DNA from 3 places in the Sinorhizobium sp. BG8 genome. Region 2 is predicted to be linked to each of the others. Evidence: predicted binding sites of a transcription regulator. Region 2 holds the regulator's gene; each other region holds the start of a gene.

Region 1 (2,265 bases), 720 kb from region 2:
CATCCTGCTCTCCATTGAAGCGATGAAGATGGAGACGGCTCTTCACGCCGAGAAGGACGGAACGATCGTCGAGGTACTCGTCAAGGCGGGAGATCAGATCGACGCGAAGGATCTTCTCGTCGTCTACGGCGCATAGTGCCGGCTCACGAGCCTCGGATTGAGTTCCGAGGCTCGACGTCGATCTGACGCGTGAGCACGGCCGCAGGGGCTGTGCAGTCGCGATACACCTCCTGCCTCCGGGGCGGGCTTGCTTGATCCGGCGGACAGGATGTGACATGGACATCGCGTTTCAAGCATTTGAGCGCATCCATGAATTACATCATCCGCGCAGCCGATTCAGGCGATATTGCAGCCTTCACCGAGATCTATCGAGAGTCGGTGCTGAATGGCGTCGCGAGCTATGAGATCGATCCGCCTTCTTTCGAGGAAATGCGCACCCGCTATGCCTCGATCACGGAACAGGGATACCCTTACATTGTCGCGGTGGAGCAGACCGGTCTAATTCTCGGCTATGCCTATGCTTCGGCTTTCCGCACCCGCCCGGCCTATCGCTGGCTTGTCGAGGACTCGATCTACCTGGCTCCCGATGCCCGTGGAAAGGGAGTCGGCAAGGCATTGCTTGCGGATCTTATCCGGCGTTCCACCGATCTCGGTTTTCGCCAAATGGTGGCCGTCATAGGCGGTGCTCATCCGGCGTCGATCGCTGTGCATCGCTCAGCCGGATTCGAGCACGGCGGTCTCATGAAGGCGACCGGGTTCAAACATGGTCGCTGGCTCGATACGGTGATCATGCAGAAATCGCTGGGAGAGGGTGCGGAAAGCGATCCGACGCTCGATGCGCATCCGGCGACGAACAGGGCCGCGGACTGACGGATCCCCCGGATGGTCAGGTCTCGATGAGCTTGAGCGACTTGTCGAAGATCTTGAGAACCTGCAGCAGGTCGTGGCCGCGCTTCAGGATCGTGCCATGGGTGTTCACTACGCTGAAAGCGCCTTGCCTGGCCGCAAGCTTTGGGTTCTTTTCGATCCTGTAGAGGGGCATTTCGCCCGAGCGCTTGAATACCGAGAAGACGGCCTTTTCCTTCGTGTGGTCTATCGCATAGTCGCGCCACTCACCTTCCCCGACCATCCGTCCGTAGACCCAGAGGATGGCATCGAGTTCTCGGCGATGGAAGGTGATGGGGAGTGGATCCTTGCTGCTGCGGTACTCCCGCAGGTCCACGACAACCCCGGATCCCTGTGATCCGGCCTGGTTTCGAGGCGAATCCGGCTGATCAGTCATCGAATCTCCGCGTCTCGACTATGACGGACAGATGACAGTTTGCCTGACAAGAATTGAAAAGCAAGTCGATCCGGCTCGCGACCTGCATTCAAAATTGCTTGTTGCCGCAATTCAGCCCAAACGGCGCCTAAATTAGAAGAGAAAGTTCGCGCGTTGCTCTCGCAGCCGGTTCGCTTTGCATGTGCGGTAAATCGGTTCGGCGCGAGAGCACGCGTCGAAGCTTATGCCTGTATTCCGTTGCCGGAAGCTTCGTCAAGGTCCGGGTCGGTCGCCTTCGAACCCTAAGCCCCAGCCCCTCGAAGCGACCGGGCCGGACCGCCCCTTTCAACGGATCATCGATCCGCGGTCCCGCTCTCCATCTCTCCTGCCGAACGCCCTTTCATCCCTGGTCGCCGGATATCGATTCCGGCTATCGGCCTGCGCTGTCGAGCGCGCCGTCGACAGCAGGCGACAGGCCGGGGCGCGTGCCGTCGGCGGTAAGGACTGCGGCGCCCAGGATGGCGCCGGGCGTATCGGCCGAACGCATTCTCTGCAGAAGGATGGCGCAACCGCTGTTCTGGGCCTTGGCGAGCATCGCCGCAGGCAAGATCAGGTTTGCTTCGCTTCCTTCCCACATGCCGATGGTCTGCAGGTCCGTCACGGCGTTCCAGTATTGAACGGTGCGCCCCTTGTTCTCGCCGGTTTCAATTTTCACCGCGCGCTGGCGATCGAAGTAGGCGACGACGATGTTTGCCTTGCCCTTTCCAGCGCCAACCCGGATACGGATCTCATCCCCGTTGATCTCCGCCTTGACCGGCACGGAAAGACCCTTGCTCTCCGTTTGCAGCTCACCGATTCGCCGCCGGATCGCATCCAGGTTGGATCCGTTCATGTGCTCGCGTCCGTTCAGGACGACCTGGGGCGTATAGACGCCGCTTCTGCCGAACATCCTCGCATAGGCATACTGGCGATCGGTGTTGTCCCGGGAGGCCAGCGTGTCTGGC
Region 2 (2,265 bases):
CTGAAATACCTGGCGCGCCGAATTTCGGAAATGGGCGGTCTTGCCGAACAGATGGTCGCGGACTCGGTCCGCGCCCTGGTCAATTCGGATCTGGCCCTGGCACAGAAGGTCATCTCGGACGATATCGTCCTCGATGATGCCGAGCGCCAGATCGGCGAGAAGGCAATCGTCACGATCGCCCGTCGGCAGCCGGTTGCCGCCGACCTCCGCGAGATCATGGGATCCATCCGGATCGCCGCCGATCTCGAGCGCGTGGGCGATCTAGGCAAGAACAACGCCAAGCGCGTTATCGCCGTCGCCGGCTCCGGCATCCCGCGCAAGCTCGCGCGTGGTCTCGAGCATCTGGCGGAACTTGCCCTGGTGCAGCTCAAGGAGGTCCTCGACGTCTACGCCTCCCGCTCGCCGGAAAAGGCGAGAAGCATCCGGGAACGTGACGAGGAAATCGACGCGATCTACACGTCGCTCTTCCGCGAGCTCCTGACCTACATGATGGAAGATCCGCGCAACATCACGCCGTGCACGCACCTCCTGTTCTGCGCGAAGAACATCGAGCGCATCGGCGACCACGCGACCAACATCGCCGAGACGATCTACTACATGACGACCGGATCCCAGCCGGAAGGCGAACGTCCGAAGGATGACCATACCGCCTCGGTTGGGGCGATCAACGAATGACCATTCTGGTCTCCCGGGCCAAGCCCGGAAAGGCAGGAAGGATTGCTGAATGATACCCAGAATTGCAGTTGTTGAAGACGAGGAGGCGCTGAGCGTCCTGCTGCGCTACAATCTCGAGGCCGAGGGCTTCGAGGTTGATACGATCCTTCGCGGGGACGAGGCGGAAATCCGCCTTCAGGAACGTCAGCCCGACCTCCTCATCCTCGATTGGATGCTGCCCGGGGTTTCAGGCATCGAGCTGTGCCGGCGCCTGCGCCAGCGGTCGGAAACCGAACGGCTGCCGATCATCATGCTGACGGCACGCGGCGAGGAAAGCGAACGCGTGCGTGGCCTCGCCACCGGCGCCGACGACTACGTGGTCAAGCCCTTCTCGACGCCGGAACTGATGGCCCGGGTCAAGGCGATGCTGCGGCGCGCGCGCCCGGAGGTCGTCTCGACGCTCCTGCGCTGCGGGGATATCGAGCTCGACAGGGAAACCCATCGCGTGCATCGAAAGGCACGGGAGGTGCGGCTCGGCCCGACCGAATTCCGTCTTCTGGAGTTCCTGATGGTGGCGCCAGGGCGCGTGTTCTCCCGTTCCCAGCTCCTCGACGGCGTCTGGGGCCACGACATCTATGTCGATGAGCGCACCGTCGACGTCCACGTCGGCCGCCTGCGCAAGGCACTGAACTTCTCCAACATGCAGGACGTAATCCGGACTGTCCGCGGCGCGGGATATTCGCTCGAGGCCTGAATGCGGCAGGAGCACTGCCCGGTTCCGATTGAGAACGAGGATTTCGTCATCTGAAATGAAAAACGGGCCCGATCGGGCCCGTTTTTCGTTTGATGCGGAAGGAACTCAGCGCGCTCTGCGGCGATCTGCCGAAGGCTGGTAGGCCAGCCGCTGATGGTAGTTGCAATAGGGCGAGTTGTCCGGGGAGTCGTTGCCGCAGAAGTGGAACTCCTCCTTCAGCGGATCGCCGATCGGCCACTTGCAGGTGCGCTCGGTGAGTTCCGTCAGTTCGAGGCGCCGGGACATCGGCACCACGACGTTGCCGGCCGGAACGATTTCCTGCTCGATGTCGAAGTCGACCTCGATCTCTTCCTTGATGACGGTGGCGCCTGCCGGGCGGGCAACCGTGCGCGTCGTCACGCGTGCCGCATAGTTCGGTGCCCGCGGGGCGGATGTCGGACGCTTCGGCCGTGCCGCGGTCGGCGTGCCGCCCGATTTCGCCCGGCCCGGGAGATTGAGCCGATGGACCTTGCCGATGACGGCATTGCGGCTGACCCCGCCGAGCTGTGCGGCGATCTGGCTCGCGCTCAGCCCCTCCGACCATAGCTTCTTGAGTCTCTCGACCCTCTCGTCTGTCCAATTCATGGTCTCGTCTCCGTTTCGGCGCCGGTGAGTGAAGAATCCCTCCCCGCTGCTCCGGACGAATCCGGAACATGGGCGCGTTAACACTGTTGGTGACTAGTTCCGCCGCATGCAGTCTAGCAATTGATTAACAAACTAAAGGTAGGGGGACTCTGTGACAAGAGTCGCGGGAATCCAGCCGAATCGATTTCTGGGTTTTCCCCAACTTGCTGGTCGAGTGTGACTCACTTGCGACA
Region 3 (2,265 bases), 1.1 Mb from region 2:
CGACGATCAGGTCGGCGTGGTTACTGGGCTTGCCTGGACCGAGGTCGGCGGCGAACTGCTGACGATCGAAGGCGTGAGCCTGCCGGGTGGCAAGGGCCGCATGACGGTGACCGGCAACCTGAAGGACGTGATGAAGGAATCGATTTCCGCAGCGGCCTCCTATGTCCGCTCGCGCGCCGTCGATTTCGGCATCGAGCCTCCGCGGTTCGACAAGAACGACATCCACGTGCACGTGCCGGAAGGTGCGACGCCGAAGGATGGTCCGTCGGCCGGCGTCGCAATGGCGACCGCCATCGTCTCCATCATGACCGGCATTCCGGTCTCGAAGGATGTGGCGATGACGGGCGAGATCACGCTTCGCGGACGTGTCCTGCCGATCGGTGGCCTGAAGGAAAAGCTGCTTGCAGCGCTTCGCGGCGGCATCAAGAAGGTGCTGATCCCGGAAGAGAATGCCAAGGATCTGGCAGACATTCCGGACAACGTGAAGAACAACATGGAGATCGTTCCGGTATCCCGAATGGGAGAGGTGATCGAGCATGCGCTGGTCCGCAAGCCGGAGCCGATCGAGTGGGATATGACCCAGCAGGCGGCCGCATCCAAGACCGTCGAATCGGCTGATGAGGCGGGCGCTTCGGTTGCTCATTGAGCGTTGATGGCCCCCATTCGGGCCCGCGCAACGAACCAAAACGCGAAAGACCGGCAATTTTTGCCGGTCTTTTTTGTTTGAAGGTTGCAAAAAGCTTGGATTCTGAGGGGGTACAGCGCAAATACGGTTGCGGCAGACATGGCGATGCGTATTCTGCCCCCGACTTGTATTTGAGTCGTTTCGAACCGTAAGAAAGGGGTGGAAACATGAACAAGAATGAACTCGTGTCCGCAGTGGCTGAGAAGTCTGGCCTGTCGAAGACGGATGCAGCGTCCGCTGTCGACGCCGTATTTGACACCATCCAGGGCGAACTCAAGAACGGCGGCGATGTTCGCCTTGTCGGTTTCGGTAATTTCTCCGTATCGCGCCGCGAAGCCTCTAAGGGGCGCAACCTGTCGACCGGCGCCGAGATCGAGATTCCTGCACGCAACGTGCCGAAGTTCTCGGCCGGCAAGGGCCTGAAGGACGCCGTCAACTAATTGACGGCAATGCCGACGCCGTGCTTGCACGGCGATCAGCTCGGAGAGTTGGGGTCCGGTTTTCCGGGCCCTTTTTCTTTGTTCTCCTGTCATCTCACTGTCATGCATCTGTAACATGCAGGCGCCAGAAACCCCGTGTTTCCTGCAACGGGATCTGGGAGAATTCATATGAAGACCCGTACTATCATCGCCGTCGTCACGGCCGCTCTTGCTGCCTCCACGGCATCCATTGCCCATGCCGAACCGGTATTCAATCGCATTGCGTCCTTCGCCGTCGCCGACAACCTGCCGGCGGACGCGGACCAAAAGAGCCCGACCTCTTCGGAGATCATTGCTGCGAGCAACGATGGCAACACGCTCGTCTATTCCGACAGCCCGTTCAAGGCGATCGGCTTCATCGACATCACCGATGCGACGGCCCCCAAGGCGGGCGGAATTGTCTCCTTCGAAGGCGAGCCGACCTCCGTGGCGATTGCCGGAGCCAAGGCCCTCGTTGCTGTCAATACGCGCAAGAGCTTTGTGGAGCCGTCCGGCTTTCTGGCGACCGTCGACATAGCCTCGAAGAAGATCGAGGAGCGTTGCGATCTGGGCGGCCAGCCGGATTCCGTTGCGGTCAACAAGGACCGCACCCTTGCTGCGATCGCGATAGAGAATGAGCGCGACGAAGAGGTCAATGACGGCGACTTGCCGCAGATGCCGGCCGGTGATCTGGTCCTCCTGTCGCTCAAGGATGGCGTTGCCGACTGCGGCTCGATCAAGCATGTCACGCTGACCGGCCTGGCCGACGTTGCCGGCGAAGATCCGGAACCGGAATTCGTTTCCTTCAACAGCCTCGACGAAGTTGCGCTGACGCTGCAGGAGAACAACTACATCGTCATCATCGACGGAAAGACCGGCACGGTGAAGAACCACTTCTCCGCCGGTAAGGTGAGCCTCGAAGGCGTCGACACGAGGAAGGACGGTGCGCTGAAGTTCACCGGCGAGGTCAAGGACGTCGCCCGCGAGCCCGACGCCGTCAAGTGGCTCGACGACAACCGCCTCGTTGTTGCCAATGAAGGCGACTGGAAGGGCGGCGCGCGCGGCTTCACGATCTTCAGCAAGGACGGCAAGGTCCTTTACGAGAACGGCGCCGCCTTCGAG

What was found. Region 2 encodes PhoB, which activates phosphate uptake and scavenging genes when phosphate is short. Its sites were predicted from a motif close to TGTCATNNANCTGTCAT; they were not measured.
Region 1: a site for PhoB is predicted at 1,303-1,319, ahead of F3Y30_RS02390 (DUF2794 domain-containing protein). Genes of this name have one in related genera too.
Region 3: a site for PhoB is predicted at 1,213-1,229, ahead of F3Y30_RS10885 (esterase-like activity of phytase family protein). Genes of this name have one in related genera too.

Annotation. Positions count from the first base shown of each region.
Region 1 covers NZ_CP044011.1:504,042-506,306, reverse strand. Annotated here, with positions in the region: partial or broken gene pyc (pyruvate carboxylase) at 1-136, shown strand, start outside; gene F3Y30_RS02395 (GNAT family N-acetyltransferase) at 310-870, shown strand; gene F3Y30_RS02390 (DUF2794 domain-containing protein) at 887-1,282, opposite strand; gene F3Y30_RS02385 (thioredoxin family protein) at 1,692-2,265, opposite strand, start outside.
Region 2 covers NZ_CP044011.1:1,223,249-1,225,513, forward strand. Annotated here, with positions in the region: gene phoU (phosphate signaling complex protein PhoU) at 1-675, shown strand, start outside; gene phoB (phosphate regulon transcriptional regulator PhoB) at 725-1,408, shown strand; gene F3Y30_RS05665 (GcrA family cell cycle regulator) at 1,514-2,032, opposite strand.
Region 3 covers NZ_CP044011.1:2,323,322-2,325,586, forward strand. Annotated here, with positions in the region: gene lon (endopeptidase La) at 1-646, shown strand, start outside; gene hupB (HU family DNA-binding protein) at 853-1,125, shown strand; gene F3Y30_RS10885 (esterase-like activity of phytase family protein) at 1,294-2,265, shown strand, end outside.